4 regions of the Paenibacillus antri genome follow, and region 3 is predicted to be linked to each of the others. Evidence: riboswitches for the same ligand, from Rfam matches in the RefSeq annotation. Region 3 holds a riboswitch; each other region holds the start of a gene.
What was found. A riboswitch is a leader RNA that binds a small molecule or an ion and turns the genes downstream of it on or off. The one in region 3 is predicted to bind cyclic di-GMP.

Region 1 (7,674 bases), on a different contig from region 3:
CGATACAACCGACGATTTACTGTTTTTAGTGCGCGTGACCGGCGACTCGGCTCCTTACGAGTTCCGATTCGAATCCGTCAATGCCGCGTACTTGCGTCATACCGGCCTCACGGAGGCGATGATCGGCCGCACGATTGCGGAGACGCTGCCGCCTGACGTCGTCGACTTCGTGCAAGCCAAATTTACGGAGGCCGTCGCCTCCCGCCGCACCATTTTGTACGAAGAACCGGTCACGTTCCTCGGCAACGAACGCATCGTCGAGACGACGCTGACGCCGTTCTTCGACGCCGCCGCCGGCCGGCCGGAATCGCTGCTCGGCGTTACCCGCGACATTACGGAGCGCAAGCGATCCGAACGGTTCATCCGGGAAAGCGAGGAGCGGTACCGCACCCTCGTGCAGCTGTCCCCGGACTCGATTCTTATTCACGACGAAGGCGAGATCGTCTTCTGCAACGAAGCGTGCGCCCGACTCGTGCAAGCCGATCATCCGGACGAGCTGCTCGGCACGAACATGTTCGACTACTTGATGCCCGACGCCCAGCGCAAGATGGAATTGTTGATGCAGCGCATCTACGGCATGGAGTCCGGCGAACTGCCCGCGTTCGAGACGAAGCTCGTCCGGAGGAAAACCCGGGAAGTCATCGACGTCGAAGGCACCGCCGCGTTCGTCGAACACAACGGGAAGAAGCTGCTCCAAGTCGTGCTTCGGAACGTGACCAAGCGCAGCATCGAGAAGGAACGGCTTCAGCGGCTGTCGCAGCTGGACGGACTTACGAACATCGCGAACCGGCGATATTTCGACGCGGTGATGACCCGCGAAGTCAATCGCGCGAGGCGCAACAAGCTGCCGATCGCCCTGCTGTTGTTCGACATCGACAATTTCAAGAAATATAACGATATGTACGGCCACCTGACCGGGGACGACTGCTTGAAGCGCGTCACCGTGGCGGCGAGCCGAATGCTGAAGCGGCCGGGCGATCTGCTCGCGCGTTTCGGCGGCGAAGAATTCGCGGTGCTGCTGCCGGAGACGGACGTGTTCGGCGCCGAGACCGTGGCCGAGCAGCTTCGGACGACGATCGAATCGTTGGCCATACCCCATCCGCAATCGGACGTGCTGCCGGTCGTCACGATCAGCGTCGGCGTCTCCAGCATGACGCGCCCGACCTCGGCCGATATCGTCCCATTCATCGAACGGGCGGATCGGGCGCTGTATGCGGCGAAACGTAACGGCAAGAATCGCGTAGAAGTGTATGATAAGCTTTCGTTCCGTCATGAATAACCGAAACGCACGACTTCCTGAGGAGGCTTCCCGATTGCAAAAGTATAACTTTTTCCGCCCATTGATCATCTTGCTTGTCGCCTTCGCCACGAACAATCTTGCGAAGCTCGTCTGCGCCGCCTTCGGCGTCGATCCGGAGACGACGGAGAGCATCGCCATCGGCGCGATGGTGCTCGCGGCGCTGTTTACGTACACGCGCCTGAACCGGAACCGCGCGAACAAGAAGTAGCATTTACTTCGGCTCCAGACCGAGCCCGCGCGCGAGAAGCTTCCGAAGCGTCGAGGCGACGGCTTCCCCGCTCAACGCCTCTTCGTTGTGCGCCGGCGTGTAACAAGCGACGAACCCTCGGCCGAACGTATGCGACCAGCCTGCGATCGAATCCCCGTCCACGGAGGACGATCGCAGGAAGACGTTCGTATTCGCTTCGTCGCACGAGACGAAGTAATGCTCGTCATACAATTCATAAGCCGCTTCGTCCGCCGCCGTCGGAGAGTAACGCACCTGCTGATGTTGCGCCGGATGGAATTCGAAATATCCTCGAAGCATCTTCACGTAAGGCCCCTCAGGATCGTAACTCGCCAGACCGGAATGCCACGCGAGCCAGCTTCCTCCCGCTTCTACGTAATCCGACGCTTTCCGTTGCAGCGCTTCGCTCATCCAGCGCCGCGGTTCGTCCGCGTTCGGATCGACGCGATCCTCCTTGAACAAGACGACCATCCCGGGACCTTCTCCCAACGCCGCTTCGAATCCCGCTTCCTCGACGAACCGCAATTCTACGTCCTCCAGGCCCGCCGCGGCGAGGCGCAGCGCCGCTTCCGCCCACGACGCACGATGATAATAGTCTCCTACTAGGGCGATTACGGTTTTCTTCGTCATTCGTTTTTGCCGCCTTCCTCCCGCGAGGGAATTTTGCTGTTGAATTCTAGGACGTTGCCGTCCGGATCCGTCGTGAACAATTGGTGCCACCCCGTAATGCTCTGCGGGCGATCGTCGAACGGCCAATCGGCCGCCTCGAGCCGGGCTCTCACTTCCGAGGCGTCGCGCACGCGTACGGCGAAGTGGCCGTCTTTCGAATCGATCGAGAAGGCGCCTCGCAGCGTCTTGGCCTCGTCATGCACGATCAGATGCAGTTGATCCTCCCCGAGCGCATACCACGCGCCGGGGAACGGAAAGGCGGGACGGCCGTCCAATTCCTCGAGTCCGAGCACGCCGCCGTAGAATCGTCTGGCTCGTTCCAGATCGACGACGACGACCGCGACATGATGCAGCGCTTCATACATGGTTCGTTCCTCCCTCAGGTTCCGAGTGCAACGCTTCCATTGTAGCATACAACGTCCGACGAGACGTCCTCGCTCGCCATGTTCCGCTCCCCCGGTTGCAAGCTCCTTCGGAACATGCCAAACAACCCGCACCGCCGAACCGGCGAAACGGGTTGCTCCCAACCAACGTCATTGGCGCTCCGGAACGATCAACGAGAGCCCCCGCGGAACGAGCGTCAGCTCGGTAACCAACGGCTCGGCGGTTTCCCCGTCCACGTGGCAGGCCAGCGTTCGATCGCTCTTCAGACTCAGGCGCGCGCCGCGCAGCATCGTAACATACGGCAGCGAGACATGCGCGCCGCGATAAATGAGCGGGAAGTGGCGCAGCAGCCGCAGCCGCCCGAGGCCGTGCACGACGCACACGTCCATGACGCCGTCCGTCGCGGACGCGCCGGGACAAATATGCATCCCGCCGCCGAGATACGGCAAATTCGCCGCGACGACGAGCCAGACGTCATCGAAGTCGTACGATCGGCCGTCCAATGCGACGTTGACCCGCGCAGGACGATATGCGCCGAGCGCCGCCAGTACGATCAAACCGTAGGAGACGGCGCCCAGTCCGATCTTATTCATCCACCGCTTCCACGGAGAGCCGTTCGACCTCGCGGCCACTTCGCCGTCGAAGCCGGAACCGAACGAATTGACGAAGACGCGCCCGCCCGCGCGGCCGACGTCGATCTCGAGCCGATCCCCGCGCACGAGCGCCTCGACCGCCTCGCTCGGCTCCGAAGGCAGCCCCATAGCCCGCGCGAAATCGTTGCCCGAGCCGGCGCCGATATGCCCGAGCGCCACGTCGCTGCCGAGCAGCCCCGCCGCGACCTCGTTCACCGTGCCGTCGCCGCCGATCGCCGTGATCGAATCGTACGACCGATCCCGGACCATCCGCTGCGCGAGCGCCGTCGCGTGGCCGGACGCCTCCGTCCGAAAGACGTCGTACGGCACGCTTCTTGCCGAAAGCTCCCGTTCGACGGCGGACCAAACCTTCGCCCCTCGCCCGTTGCCGGAAGCGGCGTTCACGATAAACCCAAGCCTTGCCATGAGCAGCGTTCCTCCGTGCGTCCGCGCGTCAGACGAGAATATTGATGTCGAAATCTCCGATCCGCTCGACCGATAACGGGATGCTGACGGCCTTCTTGCCCCAATCGATCGCGCCGTCGCCGACGAGGCTCGGCGGCGTAATGTCGACGGCGATGCCGTTGTGATACAGTATCGTGCTGGCATTGCCGCTGATCATATTGCCCAGCTCCGCTACGGCGCTCCGGCACATGTCGTCGAGCTCCGTGACCGCATATCCTCCGAGCATCGTCGAGACGATATTCATCGCCATCGTGTCGGGGAAGCCGAACAAGATCTCCTTCTCCATCTGGCCGTGGATGCGGATTTTAAGCCATACGTAATCTTCCGTATATCGCATTTGCTTTAGCTGTAATTTGCCCACGGTGGGCTTCACTTGAACGATCGTCTCGAATACTTGTATCGAAGAAGTCAAGAACGGGTTAATGAGTTCGGCCTGCATGAAGATCTCCCCCTCTTTGTCCATTTTCGCAACAAAAAAACGCCCGAATCGCCGGGCGTTCATTCGAGAACGAACGAAACGTCTCCGCAATTTCGGCAACCCAGCTGCCTTAGCTCAGCCTTAGGCCTGTGGCTTTGCGCCCCTACCTTTCGGAAGGTTTGCCTTTTCGATTTAGAAGACTAGTAATATGGGCTTATTCTACCATACAGGTCATACTTTGGCACTATAATAATTTAGTTTGCTTACATTTCCCATTTTATTTGTCGATCAGCTGCACGTCGACGTCGACGAACAGCCGCTGGTTCGGCGTTCCGCGGTAAATCCCCTTCACCGGCACGATATCGAGATAATCGCGGCCGTGACCGAGCTTGATATATCGGCCGTCGACGCGGTTATTGTTCGTCGGGTCGAACCCGAGCCAGCCGGTGCCCGGAATATACGCCTCCACCCATGCATGGGACGCCTGCTCGAAATCGGCGGCGCGCGTCTGCAGATCGCCGATGAAGTGGTACCCGCTCGCGTATCGCGCCGGAATGCCCGATAATCGGCATGCGGCGATCATCAAATGCGCGAAGTCTTGACAGACGCCGGCTCGCCCCTCGAGCAGCTCCGCGGGCGTTGTGCCGATGCGGGTCGCGTTCGGCCGATACTCGAACTCCTCGTAAATCCTGGAGACGAGCTCCATCGTCTGCTCGTAGACGCCCGCGCCAGGCCGCCCGCACGACGCCGCGAACGCGGCCACGTCGTCGTTCGCCTCCGTGTAAGGCGTCGGGATCAAATATTCGGCGTACTTGTTCTGCACGGCGTCGTCCGCGAGCGTCGCCCAATCCTCTTCGGGCGTCAACACTCGCTTGCGCACCCCGTCGTTATCGTGCGTGACGACCGTCGATTCGGACCGAATGACGAGCTCCCGATGCGAGTTATTGACGGTGAACGCATGGATCCGGTTGCCGAAGCCGTCCTCGTAGGTAAGGAGCGGCGCGTTCGGCTCGATCGCGACGGAGTGGTGGTAACAGGATTGCCGATAGTTCGTACGCGGAGCGAGTCGGATTTCATTGACACTGTCCGTGACCGGCTCGTCGTATCGGTACGTGGTGACGTGACAAATTTTGAACTTCATGCGCCCGCCCCCTGCTCCTCGCGAAAGAACGCATTCCCGATCAAGCCTCCGAGCCCGTGGATGACCGTCATGCAATGCACCAGGTTGTCGTGAAGGGAGGCTTCTCCGCCATCGGTTCCTTCCAGCCACGAAAGCTCCGCTCTCGCCTTGACGACGAGCCGGATCGCTTTATCGTACGCCGCGTCGGAGCTTTCGAGATTGCGGAGCGAGCGAAGCTGCCCTTCCAGTTCACCGAGGCCGAATTGCACCGAACGGGGAAACTTCTCGTTGAGGATGAGCAGAGAGACGACGTTTTCCACTGAAAAGAGATCCATATGGAGGCGCCGGAACACGTCCGCGCCGCCGATCGCCCGCACCGCGGAAAACAAGTAAAACTGCGTCTTCTTCGGGTCCTCCAGAATCGAGTGATAGACCGAATCGAACAGCCTTGCCGTATTTTCCGCCCGCTCGAGAAACCGTCCGCTCTCCATCATATGCCAGTGACGGTCCCGCATCATCGTATGATGCGCCGCGCCGTAGAACGCGCCGAGCCATTCCTTCACGCGCTTCAGGAACAAGAACGGCGAATCGAGCAGCAGTTCGTCCGTCTCGTTGCTCTTGAGCCAGAGCGCGAAGCCGTTCAGGATATCCCACAGCTCCTCCGGCAGCCGGTCGCGGATCGCTTTGAGATTCGAACGCGCCTGATGGACGCAGGATTGGATCGAATTCATATGATTCGGATCCAGAATCATGTAGTGCAACACTTCGCGTTCGCCGTACGTGCGATACACCGTTTCGAACACCGCCGGGTCGCCCAGCGCCTGTACGATGCGGATCCACAGCCGCTCGCCCGAAGACGTCTCCTCCCGGATGTGATAGAACGCGTCGATCAAGCGAGCGTGGTTTTCCGCCCGCTCGGTGTACCGCCCGATCCAGAACAACGATTCCGCAATGCGATTCATCATCGCCGCCGCCCCCATTCCGATATATTGGAAAACGTTACGTCCCCAGCACCCATGTGTCTTTCACGCCGCCCCCTTGCGAGGAGTTGACGACGAGCGAACCTTCCTTCATGGCGACCCGCGTCAACCCGCCGGGGATGACGTGCGTCTCTCGGCCCGACAGCACGAACGCCCGAAGATCGATATGGCGCGGGACGAAGCCGCCGTCCCGATAAATCGGCGCCGTGGACAGCTTGATCGTAGGCTGCGCGATGTAATTCGACGGATTCTCTCGAATCTTGACCGCGAACGACGCGATCTCCTCGTCCGTGGCGGTCGGACCGATCAGCATGCCGTAGCCGCCGGAGAGCGACGTCTCCTTCACGACCATCTCGCCGAGCCGCGAGAGCACGAACTCCCGCTCGTCGGGTCTCGAGAGCAGATACGTAGGTACGTTCGACAGAATCGGCTCCTCGTTCAAATAATATTTGATCATGTCGGGAACGAACGTGTAGATCGCCTTGTCGTCCGCCACGCCGGTGCCCGGCGCGTTCGCGATCGCGACGTTGCCCGCGCGGTACGCGTTCATGACGCCGGCTACGCCGAGCAGCGAGTCGGGTCGGAAGGCGAGCGGATCGAGGAAGTCGTCGTCGATCCGCCGATAGATGACGTCGATGCGGCGCAGCCCCGACCGGGTTCGCATGTAGATCTTATGGTCCATGCATACCAAATCTCGGCCTTCGACGAGCTCGATGCCCATCTGCTGGGCTAAATACGTATGTTCGAAATAAGCGGAGTTATAGCTGCCCGGCGTAAGCAGCGCGATCGTCGGGTTCGCACGATCCGAGGGGGACATACGCTTCAGCGCGGCGAGGAAATGATTCAAGCTGTGGTCGACCTCTTCGATCGGATGCGAGAAGTACAGCTCGCGGAACAGCCGCTTCATGATCGAACGCGAGGTGAAGAGGTAGGAGTAGCCTGAAGGCGAACGCAGGTTGTCTTCGAGCACGAAATAATTACCTTGCTCGTCGCGGATCAGGTCGATGCCGGCGCAGGTCGTATAGATGCCGTTCGGCACCTGCAGGCGCATCATCTCCGGACGAAAATACCGGTTCGCGACGATGAGCTTGCGGGGAATGATTCCGTCGTGCAAGATATGCTGCTCGTGATACACGTCGGCCAGGAAGCAGTTCAGCGCCTTCGTGCGCTGCACGAGTCCGCGCTCGAGCTCCCGCCACTCCGCGTTCGGGATAATGCGGGGGATCAGATCGAACGGGATCGTCCGCTCGAGCGGATCCGCTTGACCGGGGTCGTAGAGCGTATAGGTGATCCCTTCTTCGAGCATGCGATCGTTCATCGCGGCTTGCCGGCGCGCCACGATTTCCGGCGTCATGCGCTCGAACGTTCGGCAGACCTCCTCGTAATGCGGCCTGACCCGCCCCCCGGCGTCGTGCATCTCGTCGTAATATGCAGCTGTCGCCGCCGCGAACGGCAACCCGGACTGCGATTGCGATAGGTT
Region 2 (7,674 bases), on a different contig from region 3:
GATGTCGAAATCGTTTGAGGATTTGACGAACCATTGGGCGAAGGCGGATATCGAGCTGCTCGCGTCGAAGTTCATCCTCAAGGGGATGTCGGCGTCGACGTTCGAACCGGAAGCGTCCGTCACCCGGGCGCAATTCGCCGCGATGCTGATGCAGGCGCTAAGCCTGTCCGAGGCGCCGGCCCATGCGGCGTTCAGCGACGTACGCCCCGGCGATTGGCATGCCGGCGCGGTCGGCGCCGCCGCGAAGGCCGTTCTGATCGCCGGGTACGCGGACGGCACGTTCCAGCCCGACCGGACGATCACGAGGCAGGAGATGGCGGTGATCGTGTCCCGGGCGCTCGCTTTCGTCGACAAGCCGGCGCCGGAGTCGGGGCCGACCCTTCGTTACTCGGATGCGGCCGGCATACCGGAGTGGGCGAGCGGCGCGGTCGCGGAAGCTTCGTCCGCCGGCATCATGAGCGCGGTTGCGGCGGATCGCTTCGGCGGGGAGCAATCGACCACGCGGGCGCAGGCGGCCGTCGTCTTGAAGCGGATGCTGCAATGGGTAGATTTCTTATAAACAAACAAGGTCGTCCGAGCGAGACATCGCCGGACGACCTTGTTTGCGTTATTGCTGCTCCATCAGCCAATGAAGCAGCTTCGGCTGCTGCGCCCAGAGGGAGGCGTGCGTCGTGACGTAGTGCACCGCTTCGTCGGGGCCGCCGACGACGTAGTGCTCCGGAAGCCTCTTAGGCAGCTTTTCCTTCCCGAGCAAGTACGTAAGTACATGTTTGTTCGCCTGCGTCGCGGCCCGATACAGCAGCTGCAAGCGAGAAGTGGCGCCGTTCTTTAAGAATTCTAATACGAGGCGGTCGTACGCGAAGGAGGCGGACGCTTCGCCCTCGAATCGTTCGAACAACGCCTCCGCTTCGTCGAGCTTCCCGAGCCGCAAATACGCGGCCGCCAACAAATACCGCGCGCCCATGTTGTCCCCGGCGTTCAGCCGCAGCATCTCTTCGAGATGCCGCTCCGCTTCCGCGACGTCGTCGGCGTACCAGCTGAACTCGGCGTAGTTGTATTTCGCCCGCATGTAGGGCCGCGTTTCGCTGAGGCCCCAGAAATGCCCTTCGTTTTCCGCGAAAAACGCCGCTCCCAGATCCCGCTCGCCGGCCTCTATGCCTTGGCGGAAGTAAGCCCGCGCTTGCTCCAGGTCCGAGCTTTCCTCGCCGAGGATGACGTACGCGTCCGCCGAGTCCGGGTACAACGCGATCGCTTCCCGAGCGAGACGTACGCGCTCCGCGGAGGTCGCGGCGTCGGCCGCGTCGAACAGCAAGTCCTGCGCCCGCTCGCGCGCGGAGACGCCCTGAGGCGTCGGCACCGGCTTCCCGGCCATGGCCCGATCCATGTAATCGCGGACGAACGCCTCCGCCTCTTCGATCGATTCGATCTGCCGCTCTTTCAAGAGCAGGTCGATATCGCGGTACATACGCTCCAGGTTCGGCTGCGAGGCGCCGGCCGTTTCGGGAGGCGCGTCCAACGTCTCCGCGTATTCGGCCAGCTCGGCATACCGCTTGGAGACGGTCCCCGAAGAGACTCCGTATTTGGCGGCCAGTCGAGACTGCGTCACGCCTCGCCCTTCGTCGCCCGGGGTGAAGTACTCGAGCGCCGCGCTGAACGCGCCGAACTTCTGGAAGACCGGCCGGGTCGTATGCGCGAAATCATGCCAAAATCCCACCAATGCGCGCAAATCCTCCGGGTCGAAGGCCGCATCCGCATGCTCGACGTAATGCTGCGCCTGAAGCCGGTACAGCTCGTTGTCCCACTTCAGCTCGCGGTCGATCCAGCCGGGCAGCTTGTCCCGCGTGATCCGGGTCGTCCCCGACGCCTCCTGTCGCTCCGGACGTTCCTCTTGATACGTGTCGATGCAACACTTCTTGAATTTTTTCCCGCTGCCGCATGGGCACGGGTCGTTCCTTCCTGGCAGAGCCAAGCCGTTCTCCTCCTCTTATATCAAACCCATTTTCTCGAAAATGTCATCCCGCCCCATCCGCTCCCGCGCGTCCGCGCACTCGTTCCGGTCGGATTCGACGACCCAACCGGCGACCTTCGCGCCGCAGACGACGGCGCGATCGAGCGGCAGTCCGCGCGACAAGGCGAACGCCGTCCCGGCGGCGAAGGCGTCTCCCGCGCCGCTGGAGTCGACGAGCCGCGCGGGGAACGCGGGCTGGAAGCCGGAGCGGCCGGCGGCGCGGTCGTAATACACGGAGCCTTCGGCTCCCAAGGTGACGACCATGGCGCGAAGCTCGCGTTCGTCGACGAAGGCGCGGAGCGACGCCAGCCGCTCCTCGTTCGAGATCGAGCCCCAGGGGCGGCCGCTGAGCCGCTCGGCTTCGACATGATTGCAGACGAAGCAGTCGAGCGCGCCGAGCAACGCGGGATGCTCTCCGATCACCTGCAGGTTGTTCGGCAGTCCGTAGACGGGGATGCCGAAGCGCTTCGCCAGCTCGATCGCCCGGCGGGTGATCGCTTCGGTAAGATCGACCGACAGGACGAGGTGCGTGGCATCCCGAAGCGCCTCCTCGCCGGCGTCCTCGAGCAGGCGGGCGAGACCCGCGAAGTCGGGCTGCCGCGAGATCGAACCGGCCAGATTCCCGTCGGCGTCCACAATGGCCATCCACATGCCCATGCCGCGGTCCGCAGGACGGATAAAGCGGGTATCCGCGCCGAGGGCGTCCAACCGCTCGACGATTTCCCGGCTGGGCGCGCCGTCGTCGACCGTTGCGAGGAGCCGCGTCTCGCCGCCGAGCGCGGCGAGATTGGCGGCGACGTTCCGCCCGACGCCGCCGTGAACGAAGCGAACGTCGCCGACGTTTTTCCCGATGGGGTCGTAGGCATGCGACGCATACCCCTTCAAATCTAAAAATACATTGCCGATAACTACGAGGGTGGGGGTCATTTTCGGTCGACAAGCTCCCTTGGATAATGTTCTGATTTATTGTACCAAAATCGCGACCCCCTGAAACCGTCCATCCTTTCCGAACGATATGGACATCAAGACAAGACTACATACTTTTTAGGAGGATGGGTTCTATGAATCAGAAGACAGGTTCGAAGAAGGTAACGCTGCTCGCGCTTGCGACGGTGGTGGCGAGCATGAGCATCGGCTCCGCGGTCGTCGGCGCGGCGGATGGCAACAAGGGCAAAGGCGCTGAGAAGAAGGCCGAGGCGAGCGTGCAAGCGGAGACGAGCGTAACGGCGGACGTCTATGGCGGCGGAAATAACGGCAACCACGGGAAAGGCAACACCCATGGGTTGGAAAACGCGCTTTCCAAGCTCGAAGGCAAGCCGGCGGCCGAGGTCATTCTCGAGATTCTCGCGGACCGGACCGTCGACGCCGAGGCGCTTGCGCTCGAACTCGAGGCGGACGGCGAGATCGAAGCGGCGGTCGTCGCTCAACAGGAAGCGGCGGTGCAAAACCCGACCGATGCGAAGCTCGTGAAGAAGCTCGCGAAGCTGCTGGACAAGGCCGGCCACAAGGGGATCAAGGCGTTCGTCAACGGCAAGCAGCCGGAATTTGACGTGAAGCCGTTCGCGAAAAACGGACGCACGCTCGTGCCGTTCCGCGCGATCGCCGCATCGCTGAAGGCCGATGTGTCGTTCGACGCCGCGACGCAGACGGTGACGGTCGTCCGCGGCGACGTCACGGTGAAGCTGACGCTCGGCAGCGACACGGCATACGTGAACGACGTTGCCGTGAAGCTCGACGTGGCGGCGGAGTCGGTGGAGGGCCGTACGGTCATTCCGCTGCGCTTCTTGGCCGAAGCGTTCGATGCGAACGTTGAATTCGATGTCGAGACGCAAAGCGTCATTATTACGGAATAATAGAACGAGACGATCGACCGTTCCCGGGAATCCGGGAACGGTCGTTTGCGTTTCTGGGTCCATTTTCCCGAGGGATGTCGCATCGTGTAGAATTTTTTCGCAATTTCGCCAAATTACTATTGTCACAAACTGGTGATTCTACTATAATAGGACACACGACCCACTAGAGTTGACACGCGCAAACTATTGTTGACAGAAAGGGGGTATGTAATGTATGGAGATGACCGAGTCGTTAACGAAGCAGTTAAACATGGTGTTCGGGAAGCTGAGCGAGGAGCTCGCGAATCTTTCGTCCGGCATTGTGTTCGTACAAATACGCAGCAACGTGATCGGGAAGTTCGGCATCCGGCACGATCCGTTCGAGACGAGCAAGACTCGGCCGTTCCAAGGCACGAGCGGGTTGACGGAGTCGCAGCGGAACGATTTCCGCCGAATGGCGATCCAAGCGTTGGGCCATAAGGTCGGATGGACGCACGGCGAGATCCAGTTCGAGTTCGCCGTCAGGCAAGGAAAGCTGAGATTGAGCATCACCTTCGAATCGAATTACAATATGTCCAACTTGTTGCCGAAGTTCGATCTCGGCGGCGGATGGGGCGGCGCCGGCGAGATCGAAGGGGCATAACGATATTTGGAAACCAACTACATATCCGATTTGTTGATTCAAGGCAAACCCATCGAAAGGTGGGGACGCAAAGCTATAGGGGCTACGCTTACGAGTAAGCATGCCAGCCAGCTGCCGCAAACCGGGCCAGTCATCGTGACGGACGAAGCACGTACCGGCTCACTTGCAGCAGCAGCTGTGGAGTGGGCTTTTTCTATGTCTCTTTGGGGAGGTAGGTATGCAGCGTATGGTATTCAAGATGTTGTGTGTCCTGCTTTTGACGGCGATGCTTACGCGCTTCGGACAACCGGGCGAACTGGAACATGCGGTAGAGCGGTTGGCGTGGCTCAAGGCGGTCGAGGCGCCGTCGTCGACGGACCAAGCGGAGTCCGCCTCGGAGCGGAACCGGCGGGAGAACGCGATAGGCAAGGGCGTGTTGGAGCGCAGCTTCCGGCTGCGGTCCCGGCTGAATACGCATTTATTAATGTTGAAGTTCAAGCGATAGATTTCTATGGAGTGGCGAAGCGCGCCCTCGTTCGTCTTTCGGGACGGCGGGGCGCTTTTCTTGTTTTCCGGGGGAGGAGGGGCGAGGGGTGGCGGAACCGTTCGAGAGCGCGCACGAACGCTGGCTGCAGTCGCATCTGGAGGGACGAACGGGAGAGCGGCGGGGGCGGCTTACACGGAAGAGGTATGCGGAGACGTTGTTCTTGCGGCAGGTGTGGTGGCCGTTGTTCGGAAGCTTCGATGCGCTTCACCCGGAGTATGAGGTGGCGGATTGGCGAGGGAGGTCGTATTTCGCGGACTTCGTCTGGCTGCCGGGATCGGGGGAGAAGCTCGTCTTCGAGGTGAAGGGCTTCGGACCGCACGTGACGGAGATGGATCGAAGAGGTTATTGCGAAGAGTTGAACCGCGAGACGTTCCTGCAAGGGCTCGGCTACCGCGTCATCTCGATTCCGCACGACGACGTGGCGAGCCGCCCGGATGTCGTGCAGTCGTTGCTGCGCATGGTGCTGAGCCGATTTCAACCGATCCGTAAGTCTAGGGCTCGTCCGTCCCTCATCGAGAGGGAAATTATGCTCCTAGCCTTCAGTTGCGCGGGTGTATTGCGAGGCGTCGATGTTGCAACGCACTTAGACGTTAGTCATCGGACGGCGGTACGGTATTTGCAACGGCTCTGTGAGAAAGGAGTGCTAGAGGCATTGCGAAACGGTGCGAAGGGGGAGCGAGTGACGGAATATCGAGTCATCAAGGAGAAGCAGGGGCTGCTCGGACTGTGGCAATGGGACGAGGGATAGTCTCCTGTTCGGGTTTTTGCGCAATCGTGCGTATATTTTAATCCGAATGAGTCGATATCTCCTCGATATGCGCAAAACTTCATAAATCCCACCGGATTCCGGTGGGAAGGGGGAGGAATATAAGAACTTTTGCCGATATGATTTTGAATCGAGTCTACCGCATAACAAATATATGACTTTTTGCGCAAGTCCTGGGGAAAACCGACGGAAGAGCCCGCCCGCCGCCGCCAACCGCCATCGCTTGTCATGCTCGTCATGCTAGTCTGCATAAATGGCCAACCCCCCTCATAGACATGTTATCGAGTACAAGAAATCGATCGGAGGGGTGGACCTCATGAGACGTAGCAAGTGGGTCATGACCTTGGCGCTGACGTTGGCGGTGGCGCTGCTGTTGGCGGCGTGCGGAGGCGCGAAGGATGCGGCGGGTGTCGTAAGCGACATCGAGAAGTTGACGGGCAAGCTGGAGAGTTATCACGCGGAAGGCACCATGGTGTTGAATACGGGGCAGGAGCCCCAAGAGTACGGCGTCGTCGTCAGCTATCAGAAGCCGGAGTACTACCGCATCGCGCTTACGAACGAGGCGAACGACATTACGCAGATCGTGCTGCGCAACGACGAAGGCGTGTTCGTTCTGACGCCGCACCTCAATAAGAGCTTCCGCTTCAAGAGCGACTGGCCGAACAATCAAGGGCAGGCGTACTTGTTCGAGACGCTGGCGCAATCGATCATCCACGACGACGAGCGCCAATTCACCGCGGAGGAAAATGCGTACGTCTTCGACGTCCTGGCCAACTACCAGAACGCCTCGCTCGTCCGCCAGAAAATCTGGCTGAGCAAGGAAGACTACAAGCCGCAGCGCGTCGTCGTGACGGATGCGGACGCGAACGAGATGGTCACGGTGACGTTCAGCTCCTTCGAGTTCGACAAGAGCTTCGAGGACAACTGGTTCGATATGAACCGGAATATGACGAGCGTGTCGATCCAGTCGGTGCCGGTGCTGGCGACCGAAGGCGAAGGCCAAGGCGAACAAACGGCGGAAGCGAACGAACACTTCGGCATCATCTATCCGGGCTACGTGCCGGAAGGCGTCGAGGAGCGGTCGGCGGCGGACTTCAAGCTCGGCGAGCGCGACGCGATCATGATCCGGTACGTCGGCGAATACGACTACACGCTCGTCGAGTCCAAGGCGGCGGAAGAGCGGATGGCGTCCAGCTCGATCGGCACGGTCATCGAGCTCGACCTCGGCCGCACGGTCGGCGTCCTGATCGGCGAGAACGAGCAGCGGACGCTTCTGTGGACGCACGACGGCGTCGATTACCGCCTCTCCACCGGCAATCTTCCTTATGAAGAGATGGTGAAGGTAGCGCAATCGGTATTCGATCAGAGCGGGAAGTAAGCAGGGGGGACCAATGACACGGTTCGTTGACACGGCCATTCTTAGATTCTAAGATAGTACAGTGGCAGACCCTTAGATTCTACTTAGGTTCTGAGAAAACTTGTTTGCGGATGTGACTTCCCTGTGGATACGTACCGATGGACGCGGGCCGAGGTCGACTTGGATGCGCTGCACCACAATTTGGAGCAGTTCCGAATCGCCCTCGGCCCCGATATAAAGATTATGGCCGTCGTGAAAGCGAATGCGTACGGCCATGGCGCGGTGAAGGTCGCCGAAGAGGCGATCCGCCACGGCGTCGAATATTTGGCGGTCGCCTTCCTGGACGAGGCGCTCGAGCTAAGGCATTTCGGCATCGAAGCGCCGATTCTGGTGCTCGGCTATACGCCGGCGGCCGGCGTCGAAGTCGCGAGAAACCGCGGCATTACGCTTACGGTGTTCGACGACGACGTGCTGGAAGCCGCAGCGTCGCAACACCCGACGAAAACGTTAAACATCCACGTGAAGGTGGACACCGGCATGGG
Region 3 (7,674 bases):
AACCCCTAGCTTATGTAACGCGATCCGTAAAATAGCATCGTTATTATCGTACCCCGAAGCCTTCTGTTTCTCCCATGCGTCGAGGGGCTCGTACCACGCGACGCCGCGGATCTCTTCGATTTGAGGCATCAGCTCGCCGCCGGACGCTTCGACGAGGTAGTAATGCACTTCCTTGTCGATCATCCCCTTCTCCGGATGCTTGTACTGATATTGAATCAAGGCGAGCGGTCCCCGGATGTCGCCCCGGATGCCGGTTTCCTCGAGAATTTCCCGCAGCGCCGTCTGCTCGACGGTTTCCCCCGGCTCCATCTTACCCTTCGGCAGCGACGTCCGTCCGTATCGGTCTTGAATCAATTGAATCTGAAGCTTGCCGCCGATCTTCCGATAGACGACTCCTCCGGCAGAAATTTCTTTCATCGGACTCACCTCTCTTTATTAAGTTACGAAAAAGGAGAACCGCGCGCCGCACTCGAACGCCGTTCCCCTCCTTCGCCTTCTCCCGATTTAAAACGACGACGCCTTCGACAGCCTCTCCGACTCGAGCGCGACGCCCTTGCATTCGTTGACGCCGGCTTCCGTCACGCGCACCTTCACCAGACGGCCGATCATCGACGGATCGCCCGGGAAGACGACCTGGATATAGTTGTCGGTATAGCCGCTCAGGAGCCCTTGTCCTTCGGCGCCCTTCGCTTCGCGTTCCGGAATGACCTCGAGCTCTTGACCGACGAAGCGTTGCCCGTAGGCGAGTTGCATCTCCTCGGACAAGTCGATCAGCTTATGCACGCGCTCGTTCTTCAGCTCCTCGTCCACCTGATCCTCCATGCGCGCCGCCGGCGTGCCGGTCCGCTTCGAGTACGGGAAGACGTGCATCTCGGAAAATCCGATCTCCTTCATATACCGGTAGCCGTTCTCGAACATCTCGTCCGTCTCGCCGGGGAAGCCGACGATGACGTCCGTGGTGATCGCCACGTCCGGCCAGCGCTCCCGAATGCGCGCGATCCGCTCCGCGTACTCGGCGACCGTATACTTGCGGCGCATCCGCTTCAATACGGCGTCGTCGCCCGCCTGCAGCGGCACGTGCAAGTGGCGGCAAAACTTGCTCGAGCTCATCAGCACGTCGATCACTTCGTCGGTAATCTGGCTCGCTTCGATGGAAGAGATTCGAAGTCTTTCGACGCCTTCGACGTTCGCGAGATCGCGCAGCAGCGCGGCGAAGTTGTAATCGTCCAAGTCTTCGCCGTATCCCGCCGTATGGATGCCCGTCAGGACGATTTCCTTGTAGCCCGCCTCGACCAGCATGCGCGCTTGCTTGACGACGCTCTCCGGCTCCCGGGAGCGCAGCAAGCCGCGCGACCACGGAATGATGCAGAACGTACAGAAGTTATTGCAGCCTTCTTGAATCTTCAGGAACGCGCGCGTCCGATCCGCGAAATCCGGCACGTCGAGCTCCTCGAACTGCCGCGTCTTCATAATGTTCCGCACCGCGTTGATCGGCTCTCGGTCGGCGCGCACGCGATTGACGAGCTCGATGATCTCGCCCCGTCCCTGCGTGCCGATGACGAGATCGACGCCGGGAATCGCGAGAATTTCCGCCGGAGACGTCTGCGCGTAGCAGCCCGTCACCGCGATGACCGCTTCCGGATTGCGACGCACGGCGCGGCGGATGATTTGGCGGCTCTTCTTGTCGCCCGTGTTCGTGACGGTGCACGTATTGATCACGTAGACGTCCGCCGTCTGCGACTCGAAGTCGACCTGTTCGTAGCCGTCGTTCTTGAACAGCTGCCAGATCGCCTCGGTATCATAGAAATTCACTTTACAACCTAACGTATGGAACGCCACAGTAGGCATCTTTTCTTTTATCCTCCCATCTCGCCGGACTCGTACAGGATGCAGGCCGCCGCGACGAGGCCCGCCGTCTCGGTACGCAGAATGCGCCTCCCGAGGCCGACGGCGACGCAGCCGCGCCGCTCGGCTTCCGCCGCTTCCTCTTCGGTAAAGCCGCCTTCGGGCCCTACGATGACAAGGACCGGCCCGCGCGCCGGATCGAGCTTCGCATCGCGAAGCGCGTCCTTCAGCTGCCGGCCGCTCTCCTTCTCGTAGCACAACAAAGCGAGCTGCGTCCGCTCGGCGGCCGAGAGCACGTCGCTCCAGCGCATGGCGTCGCGCACGTCCGGCACCTTGCTCCGATGCGCCTGCTCGGCCGCTTCCTTGGCGATCTTCCGCCAGCGGTCGAGCCGCTTCGCTTCCTTCTTCGCGTCGTATTGCACGATCGTCCGCGCCGACGCGAACGGCAGGAACGCGGTCGCGCCGATCTCGGTCCCCTTCTGGATGACCGTCTCGAGCTTATCGCCCTTCGGCAGGCTTTGCGCGATCCAGACGTCGAGCTTCGGCTCGCCCTCCATCGGACGCTCCTCCAGCAGCTTGAGCAGCACGTTCTCCTTGTACAGCTCTACGACTTCCGCGAGACATTCGCGGTTCGCCCCGTCGCTGACGATCACCTTGTCTCCCGGGGCGGCGCGCATGACGCGCATCAAATGATGGGCGTCGTCGCCGCGAACGATCGCTTTGTCCTCGAGCATATTGTCCGGCGTCACGAAATATCTTTGCATTCCGCTGTTCTTCACTCCAGTTTACATCGTTTCCGCATCGTTTTCCAACCATGTCGCTCCGCCAATATTACCCTCCGAAGACGTATACCCAATCGATGTTCGCGCCGAACAGCGCGGACATGAAGGCGAGCAGCGCGTGGCGCCATACGACGACCTGACCCAGGATCGGGCCGAGCGTTACGTTGAACACCGGCGTGATGAAGACGATCAGGAGGAAGATGTATACGCCCCAAGCCTCGTACTTCATCATTTGCAATCGCAGCCGCAGCGGCGCGAGGTCTTCGACGATCCGATACCCGTCGAGCGGCGGCAGCGGAATCAAGTTAAAGATGAATAACAACATATTGATGTGAACGAGATAGAAAAAGATAAGTCCGACCGCCCGATACAACCCGGGCGACGCGGCGTCCAGCGCCCCCGTCGCGAATAGGCCGTAGGCGGCCGCGGCCGCGACGATCGCGACGACGAGGTTGCTGAGCGGTCCGACCGCGGACACGACGATGCTCATCAGTCTCGGATTCTTGAAGTTGGAACGATTGACCGGCACGGGCCGCGCCCAGCCGAACCCGAGAAACAAGATGAAGAGCAGGCCCAGCAAGCTGACGTGCGGCATCGGATTGAGCGTCACCCGTCCGAGTTTCTGCGCCGTCGGATCGCCGAACCGATACGCGGTCGCGGCGTGCGCGAATTCGTGGACCGTGAAGGCGATCACGATCGCGAGAAACAGGAACGGCAAATGATCGATTTCGAACGGCAATCGGAAATCCATCGGCTACCTCTTTCTCGCGACGAGCGCAACCCAGCCGTTCTCCTCGCTTCGGCTCTCCATCTCGAAGCCGGCTCGCGTAAGCGCCTCGGTTACGAGGTCTTCCTTGCTCGTAATGATGCCGGACGCGACGTAGGCGCCTCCCGTCTCCAGCGCTTGATAGACGTCGTCTACGAACGTCGCGATGATCTCGGCGAGAATGTTCGCGACGACGACCTGCACGGGCAGCTTCACCGGCGACGCCTCGGTCGTCTTCAGCGCGCCGAGCAAATCGCTCAGCTGAACCGTTATGCGCTCCTCGAGACGGTTGAGCTTGGCGTTCTCCTTCGCGCTGGACACCGCCACCGGATCGAGATCGAGCGCGAGCACGTGCTCCGCGCCGAGGCGGATCGCCGTAACGGCGAGAATGCCGGATCCGGTGCCGACGTCGATCACGTGATCTCCCGGCTTGACGACCGTCTCGAGCGTGCGCATGCACAGCGCCGTCGTCGCGTGCGTGCCGGTGCCGAACGCCATGCCAGGGTCGAGCTCGATGATCGTCTCGTGCGGCTTCGGCTCGTACGTCTCCCATGTCGGCTTAATGACGAGCCGCTCCGATACGTGCGTCGGCTTGAAATATTGCTTCCACGCCTCCGCCCACGCCTCCTCCTGGATGGACGCCAGCGACAGCTCGCCTCGGCCGGGGTTCAGTCCGAAGGAAGGCAATTTCGCGAGCAGCTCTTTTACGCCCGCTTGAATCGCTTCCATATCCGTTTCCTCTCCGAAATACGCCTGCATGACCGCGTCTCCCTCCGGGATGTCGTTCAGCGGCTTCTCGTACCACTGTCCGAGCGACGTGTCGCGCTTGCGGTCGAGCGTTCCGGATTCCTCGATGGAGACGCCGCCGGCGCCTTGCGCGTGCAGCCAATCGGCGATCGCTTCCGTCGCTTCTTCGGTCGTATATATCGTAAGCTCGTGCCATAACATATCTCTGCTCACCGCTTTCCGTTCGCTGTTTCTTCTTATTATCTGAACCATTTTACCGAAAACGCCGCCTAAATACAAAAAAGCGTATTTTGACTCGCGCCAAATCACATCCATTTTTACATTTACGTCGCTTATAATGAGGGAAAACAGCCAGTACGATTGGAGGAGCCGAACATGCTCGAAGCGGATCCGGATTCCGGGATTACGCTGTTGCGTTCCGGAGAAGGGTTGGAACGGGTGTCCTTGAAGGGGTTGGAGCTGCGGCTGCTGGCCTCGGGGGACGGCACGGAATTGATCTTACATAAGCTGTCGGCGGGATCGCACTGGGGACTCAGTCCGGCGGACGGGTGGACGGCCCTGGAAGGGTTGTTCATGATCTCGGGGAGGCTGCGTTGGACCGGCGGCGCGGGCGACAAGCGAGTGCTGCAGGCCGGCGATTTCCTCTCGGCTTCTCCGGTGCTGAAGGAAGCCGTCTTCGTCGCGGAGACCGACGTCGAGTTTCTGTATTGCTCCTCCCAACCGGTGTTCCATCATTACAGCAATCAAATCCGCGAATTGATGAGTCTCGCCGTCGACATCGAGCAGAAGGACGGTTACACCGCGGACCATTGCCATAGAATCATGCGCCTGTCGATGATGCTCGGAGAGACGATGGCGCTCTCTTCCACGGAGCTCGCCTACTTAAATTTCGGATCGTTCCTGCACGACGTCGGGAAAATCAAGGTGCCCGATTCGATTCTCGGCAAGCCTGGCAAGCTGACGGACGAAGAGTGGCGCGTCATGCGGATGCACCCGACGTTCGGAAGACAGATGCTGCACGAGACCGGTCTGCCCAGCCTGCTGTCTGCGGGTCCGATCGTAGAACAGCATCACGAGCGATTCGACGGCTCGGGTTATCCGCTTCGACTGAAGGGCTCCGAGATTTCGGTCGCTTCGGCCATCGTGGCGGTCGTCGATTCTTACGACGCCCTAACGACCAATCGAGTGTACCGTCCCGGCATTCCGAAGGCGGAAGCGCTCGACGAGATCGACCGCAGCCGGAAGATGTACCACCCGGAAGCCGTCGAAGCGCTGTTCCAAAATAGAGACCGGCTCGACGGGTAAGTGCCCCGAACGACGGACGCGCCCGCCCCCCCTCTCGCCGAGAAGGGGTGCGGGCGCGTTCTTTTTTCGCTATAACGTATTTATTAATACATCGGAAGCGGCGGATCGATCGCAGCGACGTGTTGGTCGTTCACGTACAGATTGACGTAGAAATAATCGAGCTCCAGTCCCGTCGTATTGCCCAACAAGCTATGTACGCCTTCTTGAAGCTGGTACGTCGTCTCTCCCGTGCCGGTCAACGGCTGCACGATCTTGCCGAGCAGCGACGAGTTCAACCGGATATTAATGTCGTACGCGGATTTGTGCGCCGCCGACGCGGACATGGCCATAACGGATTGAGCGACGATCGCGGCTCCCAAGAGTAACGCAATTTTCTTCTTCATCTTCCATTCCTCCTAAAAAATAAAAATAACGCCATCCCACAGGATAGCGTCCATTCGCAGCGACGTATATCTCTTGGGAACCCGGCTGCCGTTGCTGTCGCGGTAGGCCCGTGGCTTTGCGTCTCCGGCTTTCGCCGGGTTTGCCCTTAACAAAAGTTATACGTCTAGTATATACCAAACTTAGGTATTTTGGAATAGGTATTTCGGGGTTGTCTCTTTGTCGATTTCTGCGCTTTCCTAGGAAATTTACCGGAACAACGCATTCGTCTTCTGCGACAGCTCGTCGAGCAGCTTCGACGCCAGCTTCAGCCCCTCTTCCTTCCCGAGCAGGAACTGCGCCTGCGCCGCGTGATCGGCTTTCACCCGCGAGATCGATTCCGCTTCTTGCGCCAACAGCCCGCTTAACACGTTCAACTGCAGCTGGCCGAGGCCTCTCTCCATCGCCCGTTCTCTCTCTCGGTCAACGTCTCGTTCCGCCTGCCGTTCGACGAAGTCGTCGATGTCCGATTCCATGAATCGTTCCGCCGTCCTCAGGACGTCTGCGTACGACTTCGTCCGGTTTTCCTCCATTCGAAGCGGATGTCTCGCATGGCGAATCAAAAACCGGCACAGCAACTCGTCGTGGTTCGTCCTGCGATTGTGCAACAGCGAGTATTCGCCTTCGAAATGCCCTTCGTTCTCGACGAATCTTCCCAACGCCGTATATTCATGGCAATCGGTACAGTAGAGCAAAAATTCGCGCACGGTCCCTCACCCGACTCGCGAAAAAACGGAAGCGCCGGGTTACATATCGTGATCGGCCGGCGACGGATTCGATTTCTTCGGCTCCGGCTTGTCGCTGACGACGGCCTCCGTCGTGAGGAACATCGCGGCGACCGAGGCGGCGTTCTGCAGCGCCGATCGGGTCACCTTCGCCGGATCGACGATGCCGCTCTCGATCATATTCGTCCATTCGCCGGTGGCAGCGTTGTAGCCGACTCCGACCGGTTCGCGCTTGATGCGTTCGACGACGACCGAGCCGTCCACGCCGGCGTTCTGAACGATCGCGCGAAGCGGCGCTTCCAGGGCGCGCAGCACGATTCTGACGCCGGTCGCTTCGTCCTCGGCGTCCGTCTTGATCGATTCCACGGCCTTGACCGCATTCACAAGCGCGACGCCTCCGCCCGAGACGATGCCTTCCTCCACCGCCGCTCTCGTCGCGTTCAGCGCGTCTTCGATGCGCAGCTTCTTCTCCTTCAGCTCCGTCTCCGTCGCCGCGCCCACCTTCACGACGGCTACGCCGCCAGAGAGCTTCGCGAGGCGCTCCTGCAGCTTCTCGCGGTCGAAATCCGACGTCGTCTCCTCGATCTGCCTCTTGATCTGCTGTACGCGCGCATCGATGTCTTGCTTCGCGCCGCCGCCGTCGACGATCGTCGTCGTCTCCTTCGCGACGCGCACCTGTCGCGCCGTCCCGAGCTGGTCGAGCTCCGCGCTCTTCAGCTCCAGTCCGAGCTCTTGCGTGATCGTCTGCCCGCCGGTGAGCGTCGCGATATCCTGCAGCATCGCCTTGCGGCGATCGCCGAAGCCCGGCGCCTTCACGGCGACGCAGGTGAACGTGCCGCGCAGCTTGTTGACGACGAGCGTCGCGAGCGCCTCCCCTTCGACGTCTTCGGCGATCAGGAGCAGCGGCCTGCCCGCCTTCATCACCTTCTCGAGCACGGGCAGCAGCTCCTGGACGTTCGACACCTTCTTGTCGGTAATAAGAATGAACGGGTTGTCCAGCACCGCCTCCATCTTATCGGAGTCGGTCACCATGTACGGCGAAATGTAACCGCGATCGAACTGCATGCCCTCTACGGTTTCGAGC
Region 4 (7,674 bases), on a different contig from region 3:
TCGGAGCCTCGAGCGGCGGACGGCGCGCGGCGCTTGCTTCTCTCGATCTGCGGGGAGGACGCTTGGCTCTACCAAGTCGGCGGTGGTCGGAATTCGGATTTATGGACGGCGGATATCGGCGTGAACGCTTCGCTTGCCTTCGACGCGATCCGTTCCGTCCTGTCCGGGGAAGAGCGGGAGTCGATCTCCGGGTGTTTGCGGGAGAAAGCGTTCTTGCCGCTCTACGACGACTGGCTGCATCCGATCAAGCGCATTCACGCGCTGGATACGATGGGACATAACTGGTGGAGCGTGTGCGCGGCGGGAGCTGGCGTCGTCCTGCTGGCGCTCGAAGAGGACAGGCCCGAGAACGACGCCTACTTGCACGCCGTCGTCGAAGGGCTGAAGGAATGGTTCGCCTACCCGGGTAACGTGCTTCAAAACAAGAAGGGCAATTTCGGCGCCGGCGGCGATTACATCGAGACGATGAGCTATCTCGATTATGCGCTCAGCAACGTCGTCGTCTTCGAGTCGTTCTACCGTCGGCGGACCGGGGACGACGGACTGCTGCGGAGTCAGCCGGCGCTCGAGGGCGTGCCCGACGCGTATATCGCAACCGTGTATCGTGCGGAAGACGGAATGAAGACGCTGGGCTTCGGGGACGTCGGCGATCGAGAAGGATGTACGTTCGTCTGGCTGCGACTGGGCGAGCTGCTGCGGCGCGGCGAGATGATCGCGTTCTTCCATGCCTTCAAGACCGCCCCGGAAGGTCCGCTCGAGCTGCTGTATTACCCGTCGGCCTTGCCGCCGCAGCCGTTCCCCGCAGGGGACCGGACGGCGGTGCTGGAGCACTCCGGGTATGCGGTGCTTCGGTCGGAACGGGAGGGCCGCGAGACGGTGTTCGCGATCAAGACGGGGGAGAGCTGGAATCATAACCATCTCGACGTCGGCACGTTCCAGCTGATCAGCGGCGGGAAAGAGTTTATCGTCGACTCCGGGTACTGCGTCTACTCAAAGCCGTTATACAACGGCTACTACCGGCAGTCCCGGGCGCATAACGTCGTCCTGCTGGACGGCGAAGGGCAGCCGCCGGAGATGATCGAATTCGGAACGAAGTTCGAAGGAAGCATTCCCGTCGCGCTGGAGGCGCCGGGGTATCGGTACGTGTTGGCGGATTGCACCGGTCCTTATATGCATCTATACCATCGATTCTATCGACACGTGATTTACGCCGACCGATTCTTCGTCATGGTGGACGATCTGCACGCGAATCGGGACGGGGCGTTCGAGTGGCTGCTGCATTACGACGGAACGACGTCGCGCGACGGCGATACGTTCCGCATCTCGAACGGCGGGGAGACGCTCGAGCTCCGGCAGCTGTATCCCGAACGAAAAACCTATGCGACGGAACAGGGATACCTCGGCTCCTTCCATCGGAGCAGCGGCAAAGAGGACGAATTCCCCGAAGCGGAGTATTTGTCCGTTCGCGCGAGCGCCGCGGATCGGCGAATCAAGTTTATCAATCTATTCGTGCTTCCGGGGGAGGACGGCGCGCGCTTCGACGTCGAGAAGTTCGGCGACGAGCGGGTGCACGCCTTCCGCGTCCGCGAGCCGGAGGGGGGCGCGACTTCCTTCTATTGCAATACGCTGGCGGACGGTCGCGTCATGCACGAGAATTCGCACATCGCCTTCGAACGAATCGAGACGGACGCGTTCCTCGCAACGATCGCCGTCGACGAGGCGGGCCGCTTGCAACGCGTCAGTCTGCATAACGGAAGCTATGCGAAGGTGGACGGGGTATGTCTATTCAGCTCGCTGCTGAAGTGCGACGCGACGCTGGACTATCGGGACGGGCTCGAGGTGCGGACGTTCGCGACCGCGGCCGCATGGTGTTACGTCCGATACGACGGCGAAGCGACGGCGGACGACGTGCGGTACGACCCGAACGTCGGAATGTATAAGAAGCGGGTCGAGGCGGGCGGCCATCGGTTCCGGCTGTAAAGGAATTTGCGAATAGCGGAGAGGGAGGCGCGCGGCGCAATGGATGAGTTGGTCATGAATGCGCTTCGGGATGCCGTCGCGAAGACGAAACGGAATGCGCTCCGGCACGGCGAACGGTTTCCGTATATTACGGAGGAAAAGCGGTACGACTGGCGCGACGCCAACAACGAATGGATCGAGGGCTTCTATGCCGGCTTGGCGTGGCTCGGCCACGAGTTCGAAGGGGACGCGGCGCTCGGCGACGCGGCTCGGCGCTTGACCGCGCGGCTCGTCGTCCGCATGGAAGCGCGTCAGGCGATGGGGCACCACGATATCGGGTTCCTGTATTCGCTGTCGACGAAGGCGGAATGGATTGTCGACGGCGCGGAAGCGGCGCGCGACCGTACCGTACAGGCCGCGGACGTGCTGATGGAGCGTTGGCGTCCGGCAGGGCGGTATTTGCAGGCTTGGGGCGAGGAGGGGCATGCGGAGCACGGCGGCCGCATCATTATCGATTGCCTGATGAATTTGCCGTTGCTCTTCTGGGCCTCGGAGACGACGGGGAAGCCGGCGTATCGGGAGGCGGCCGAAGTGCAGGCGGCTCGCTCGCTGAAGTATCTGATGCGCGGCGACGGCTCCTCGTATCACACATTCCGCTTCGAGCCGGCTACGGGCGAACCGGTCCGCGGCGAGACGCATCAGGGCTATCGCGACGGATCGACGTGGGCGCGCGGGCAAGCCTGGGCGGTCTACGGCTTCGCGCTCGTCTATCGCTACACGGGCGAGCGGCGGTACTTGGATGCGGCTCTGCGGGCGGCGGCGTATTTCCTCTCGCGGCTGCCGGAGGACGGGGTCGCGCATTGGGACTTCGACGCCCCGAAGGACGGACTGGACAACCGCGACAGCTCCGCCTCGGCGATTGCGCTCTGCGGGATTCTCGAAATCGGGCTTCTGCTCGAGGAAGGCGCTCCGGAGCGGGACGCGCTTCTCCAATCGAGCGGGCGAATGCTGCGCTCGCTGATCGAATCGTATTCGACGGTGGACGACCCCGATGCCGAGGGGCTACTGCGGCACGGCGCCTATAACGTCTTGGCCGGCAAAGGTCCCGACGATTACATGATCTGGGGCGACTATTATTATGTCGAGGCATTGCTGCGCGTCGCGAAGGGTGTCAACGGATACTGGTACGAGCGGTAAGCGGAAAGCGCAGAACGACGAACCGCGAACGACCCATGGTTGCTGCTTGAGGCTGTCCCGAAGTAGTTACATCTACTTCGGGACGGCCTCTATCTTTTACGGCATGCGCACGCGCAACAACGACGACTTCCGGTACTCTATAGATTTGGAGGAAAGGTGGAAGATTGATGAAATGGGTTAAGTTTCCGGTAAGCCGGGTCCGACGTCTTTATCACCCGGAACGAAACCGGCAGATTAATTGCCCCAAATAAGTTTGTTAGTCGACTAGGTAAATCTCAATGGATGCTTTCCCCTTTATATTGGATCCATTTCGAATTTCTATGTCGAAGGTATCTAGGATGGAGTTAATTACGAACAACATTAAATTGACCGAACTGATCATAAGGGATCCGCTTGCGGCAGGCACAAAGGTTCCATTTACGATTGCTTAGAACTATTATGAATATGAAACCATTGATTCAACCTGAACGCTTCGACATTTGCCCAGTATTACTTGTCCATCCTGAAGTAGATCCAATGACGCCTTTTGCATTAAGTGAACCTTTTTATAACAGATTAAAAAGAAAGAAAGACTGCGTAATCCTAGAAGGTGCTGGCCATTTTCCGATAGAACAACCGGGTTTGGACCAGATGAAAACCGCTGTTCTTTCTTTTATAAGCGAGATTGAAAATGAAACTACCAAATTATAATGGAAGAGCTAAATACTTGTACGATTGGTGGGATTGTTACGGTAACGGAGACGATAGTTCCACAAGACACAACGGCAGCTGGCACACTAACGGCTACCGTTGTTCATTGAAGTAACTGGGCAGTTTAACGGAACAAAACCTTCTAGATGCGCGACAAGAACTTGTCCCTATTGTAGACATAGCGCAATAGAGGACAGCTGCGATCACACACAGTCTGTCCCGTTTCAAGTTCAAGTATATTCATGGTTACCGCACTTATAGATAGGGCAGCAAGTTGTTCATGATGACGGCATATCCGTTCGCGTACATGTGAATTCCGTCGCTGCTGAAATCCGCGTTCAAATTTCCTTCCTCGTCCGTCAGTCCTTCGTTTACGTCAATGAAGGTATAGTTTTGCTTAGCCGCAAGCCGCTCGATCGCCCGGTTCGCTTCACGGATCGCCTCGTTAGTTCTGCGCTGGAACACCTCTTCCATGGAAGCTTTGGGCACGAAGGGAAACTCCGCCTTGGCGTTCACGGGGTAATACGCCATGACGTACACACGGCAGCCCGGTAGCCGCCGGGCAACTTGGGTCAGAATCTCATCGTAATTCGCCAGCAGATGCTCCAGTCGATAGTCGGGTGCGCTGATATCGTTGGTTCCGATGTTGATGAAAAGCTTGGAGGGCTCCAGCTCGAAGATACATGCCTCCATAGACGCGAGTAAATCTGCCGTCACATATCCGGCAATGCCGCGATTATAGATGCAATATCGGGTCTCCAGCTTCATCTGCATCTCGTTGATTGGGAAAAACTCCATCAGTGATGAACCGGCAAGCACCGTTTGACCCTTCAAAGCGAGCTGGTTGAGGATGTTGAATTTCCGTACCTTTTCCTTCTTCTCATCATGCACTTCCGGCAGAGCCGGATCCCCCTCTATATTCGTCATCCGTCATGCCCCCTTCTCGTAGCTTTCTTCCATTTTACCTGTTTCGTTCAATAAACAACATGATGTGGCTGCCGGCGCACTGATCGGCAGCCTCGCTACGTTAACTGGGCAGAATAGTTTAATGGTAAAGTATTGAAAGAGAAATCTGTATTTACGTTGTAGAACACGATATTCCAACAACCTAGCAGATTGGAGTAAATATGGTGAAGATATATGGCGATTAACGAGTAACCATAAAAAAGTTCAGTCAATCATTTAAGAACAACGATCCGAGATTTTCCCAAAGTATTTCAATAAAAATTTTAAAGGACACCCTATAACAGATAATTACCTTACAACTGGAACCCATCATTATTATGATAGCGGTATGGTTGAAGTAACTGGGCAGTATAGTTACAAATAAAGGGAATAAATCCTTCCGCGGCAAGAGGGATCGTTTGTACCGAACGAAGGGAAGTTACGGAGGACGGAACCTTACTGTTGGAAGGAGAAGGGGGGGGGGGCTATTCAACATTGAAAATAATTACACGGACCTACTTCTATTTCGACAAAAAAATTGATAGTGTGATGGTAAACGATAACAACCTAATACTCACATCGTACGACAATGGCAAACTTACTGAAAAGTGAGGACGCAAAGCTAATAGGGGCTAAGGTGGATACCTTCATCCATGACGCTCGCCAGCTGCCGAATACGACGGGAACCCACCGTCTATTCATTGATTTCGAACGGTTTTTTTGCGTTTTCAAAAAGGTGTATTCGGTTCGTGACAGCCGACTTTAACGAAGGAGGTGAGGAGCTAGCTTCATCGCGATCGCCGATATGACCTAATGACCGCCGCTTCCGCAATGAATGTATTAGAAGCGATGGCCAACCGTTTCGATCGAAAGGTAGTGCATGCCCCTGATCCGAACGGGTTGCCGGGGGGATATCCGGTCCTGATCGCAGAGAGCAGCGTTAACGTTATTCTGCCGGACAATCTAACCCTTCAAGAAGCCATACACATGAATGAAGAGGGGCAGAGGTTAGAGGAGTACAGCGTTCATGCCAATGCGGGTATTATCGACAAGCCAAATTTATTAGCGAAATTAGCTTTGCAGATTGGAATAAAATCAGTAACATTAATCTTACTGGCATGTTCCTACGGCAAAGTATGCGATTCAGCAAATGGTAAAGCAAAGCGGCGGCCCGATCGAAAGATAACATACGTATTAATGTCGTTTGGACAGGCAATATGCAAACTCCGTTGCTGGAGAGACAGCTCAGCGAGGATCCGAATACTGAAGCCGCTCTGCAAGCGATGGGGCAAATTTCTTCTCCTGAAGAAGTAGCGAATTTGGCGGCGTTTCTCGCAAGCGACGAAGCTTCGGCAATGAAAGGTTCTGCAGTGATTTATCGATCAGGGCGAAACGCTCGGCTATGGCAAAGGGTTAAGGGGGATCTAATCAGATCTAAACCCCCATAGTCGAGAATCGAATGGGGGAGCATCATGGCAAAGTTGGCAATTATCGGCGGTGGAATTATTGGCCTTGCTTGCGCATATTATTGGCGCAAACAAAATCAAGAAGTAGTCCTTATCGATAAAGGCAATCCGGGCGAAGGTCCTTCCAGATGCAATATGGGGTGGGTTTCCCCGACATTATCGGGACCGTTGCCCGGGCCTGGAATGATAGGAACGTCCATGAAGTGGCTGTTCAAGAAAGACAGCCCCTTATACGTTAAACCGAGTGCAGTCCCTTTCTTGGCGCCCTGGTTAATTCAGTTTATGCGTTACTGTAACGAACAAAAGTATCAATTGGCTTGCGATGCCGGTTTCCATATAAGCAAGGATACGTTTCAGTTGTTTGACGAGCTTGTGGACGACGGCGTCGAATTCGAAATGCACCGGAAAGGACTCCTCGTCCTGGGCTCGAACGAATCGGATTTGCAGCATAAGTACGAGGACTTGAAACAAGTCGAACGTATCGGCTTGCCGCGTCCGGAGCTGGTTACCGGGGCCGAATTGTTAAAGATGGAGCCTCATATGAAGGCGAACTTGGCCGGAGCGTTATTCCTGCCTAAAGAGCGGCATGTTCGTCCCGAGAGTATGGTGAACGGACTGATCGATTGGCTGCAGGTCAATGGAGTCGAAATGAAAACCAACGACGCGGTAACGGATATCGTCCATAACCATGCTCGAGTGGAGAGGGTAAGATGCAATACCGGTTGGGTAGAAGCCGATATGTTTTTATTAGCGGCGGGCGCGTGGTCTTCCCAACTTATGAAAAAGTTAAATTATTCTCTTCCGATCACTGCGGGGAAAGGGTACAGCATCACGTATCAGTCGCCTAATATGGAATTCAATCATCCGATTTACTTTGCAAAGGACAAAACGGCTTTGACTCCATTCGACGGCGCTCTGCGTATAGGCGGTACGATGGAATTATCCGGCATTAACGATGAGTTGATGTCGGACCGCGTGAACGGCATCAAAAGCTCAGTCGCAAAATTTCTGTCTAAAGAGATTCATGGATCGGGGGAAGTGATCTTGTCCGGGATGAGACCGATGACGCCGGACAGCTTGCCTGTTCTAGGGGGACTTCCGAACTTCAAAAATGTATTCGTAGCCGCAGGACATGGCGGGAACGGGTTATTGATGTCGCTTTCGACGGGTCGTATTCTATCGGATTTAATTAGCGGCAGGGATCCGGGTCTCGATGTTACGCCATTCTCTCCGCAGCGGTTTAAATAATATCGGACAGGGATAAGGTGCCGCTTAACTGTATGCTAATAAATAGACTATATTCGTATACTTCGAAAATTTCTTTATCTATACGCGTTCTTGTCATGAGTTTATGCTAATGTTATGATTTTTCTAGATTCTATATCCCTTTACGCAAATTTAAGCCCTAGCGGCAGTA

Region 1: linked by a shared signal. The riboswitch ahead of FE782_RS21715 (chemotaxis protein CheX) and the one ahead of FE782_RS20040 (hypothetical protein) in region 3 are both predicted to bind cyclic di-GMP.
Region 2: linked by a shared signal. The riboswitch ahead of FE782_RS11685 (hypothetical protein) and the one ahead of FE782_RS20040 (hypothetical protein) in region 3 are both predicted to bind cyclic di-GMP.
Region 4: linked by a shared signal. The riboswitch ahead of FE782_RS32765 (hypothetical protein) and the one ahead of FE782_RS20040 (hypothetical protein) in region 3 are both predicted to bind cyclic di-GMP.

The regions. Positions count from the first base shown of each region.
Region 1 is NZ_VCIW01000016.1:164,211-171,884, reverse strand. Features, by position in the region: gene FE782_RS21740 (sensor domain-containing diguanylate cyclase) at 1-1,279, shown strand, start outside; gene FE782_RS21735 (hypothetical protein) at 1,314-1,508, shown strand; gene FE782_RS21730 (ThuA domain-containing protein) at 1,512-2,156, opposite strand; gene FE782_RS21725 (VOC family protein) at 2,153-2,560, opposite strand; gene FE782_RS21720 (diacylglycerol/lipid kinase family protein) at 2,729-3,637, opposite strand; gene FE782_RS21715 (chemotaxis protein CheX) at 3,666-4,115, opposite strand; cyclic di-GMP riboswitch class I at 4,207-4,288, opposite strand; gene FE782_RS21710 (transglutaminase family protein) at 4,372-5,235, opposite strand; gene FE782_RS21705 (alpha-E domain-containing protein) at 5,232-6,179, opposite strand; gene FE782_RS21700 (circularly permuted type 2 ATP-grasp protein) at 6,214-7,674, opposite strand, start outside.
Region 2 is NZ_VCIW01000006.1:103,509-111,182, forward strand. Features, by position in the region: gene FE782_RS11660 (S-layer homology domain-containing protein) at 1-559, shown strand, start outside; gene FE782_RS11665 (SEC-C metal-binding domain-containing protein) at 608-1,969, opposite strand; gene FE782_RS11670 (carbohydrate kinase family protein) at 1,985-2,935, opposite strand; gene FE782_RS11675 (copper amine oxidase N-terminal domain-containing protein) at 3,070-3,861, shown strand; gene FE782_RS11680 (O-methyltransferase) at 4,076-4,483, shown strand; cyclic di-GMP riboswitch class I at 4,516-4,602, shown strand; gene FE782_RS11685 (hypothetical protein) at 4,701-4,967, shown strand; gene FE782_RS11690 (hypothetical protein) at 5,056-5,757, shown strand; gene FE782_RS11695 (outer membrane lipoprotein-sorting protein) at 6,092-7,153, shown strand; gene alr (alanine racemase) at 7,277-7,674, shown strand, end outside.
Region 3 is NZ_VCIW01000015.1:9,765-17,438, reverse strand. Features, by position in the region: gene FE782_RS20070 (NUDIX hydrolase) at 1-417, opposite strand, end outside; gene mtaB (tRNA (N(6)-L-threonylcarbamoyladenosine(37)-C(2))-methylthiotransferase MtaB) at 505-1,848, opposite strand; gene FE782_RS20060 (16S rRNA (uracil(1498)-N(3))-methyltransferase) at 1,857-2,609, opposite strand; gene FE782_RS20055 (site-2 protease family protein) at 2,677-3,378, opposite strand; gene prmA (50S ribosomal protein L11 methyltransferase) at 3,382-4,341, opposite strand; gene FE782_RS20045 (HD domain-containing phosphohydrolase) at 4,516-5,445, shown strand; gene FE782_RS20040 (hypothetical protein) at 5,529-5,828, opposite strand; cyclic di-GMP riboswitch class I at 5,901-5,983, opposite strand; gene FE782_RS20035 (hypothetical protein) at 6,075-6,572, opposite strand; gene groL (chaperonin GroEL) at 6,612-7,674, opposite strand, start outside.
Region 4 is NZ_VCIW01000004.1:339,664-347,337, forward strand. Features, by position in the region: gene FE782_RS09195 (heparinase II/III domain-containing protein) at 1-1,980, shown strand, start outside; gene FE782_RS09200 (glycoside hydrolase family 88 protein) at 2,020-3,156, shown strand; gene FE782_RS09205 (alpha/beta hydrolase) at 3,601-3,846, shown strand; gene FE782_RS09210 (GDSL-type esterase/lipase family protein) at 4,102-4,773, opposite strand; cyclic di-GMP riboswitch class I at 5,373-5,466, shown strand; gene FE782_RS32765 (hypothetical protein) at 5,605-6,105, shown strand; gene FE782_RS33270 (SDR family oxidoreductase) at 6,009-6,239, shown strand; gene FE782_RS09220 (NAD(P)/FAD-dependent oxidoreductase) at 6,264-7,505, shown strand.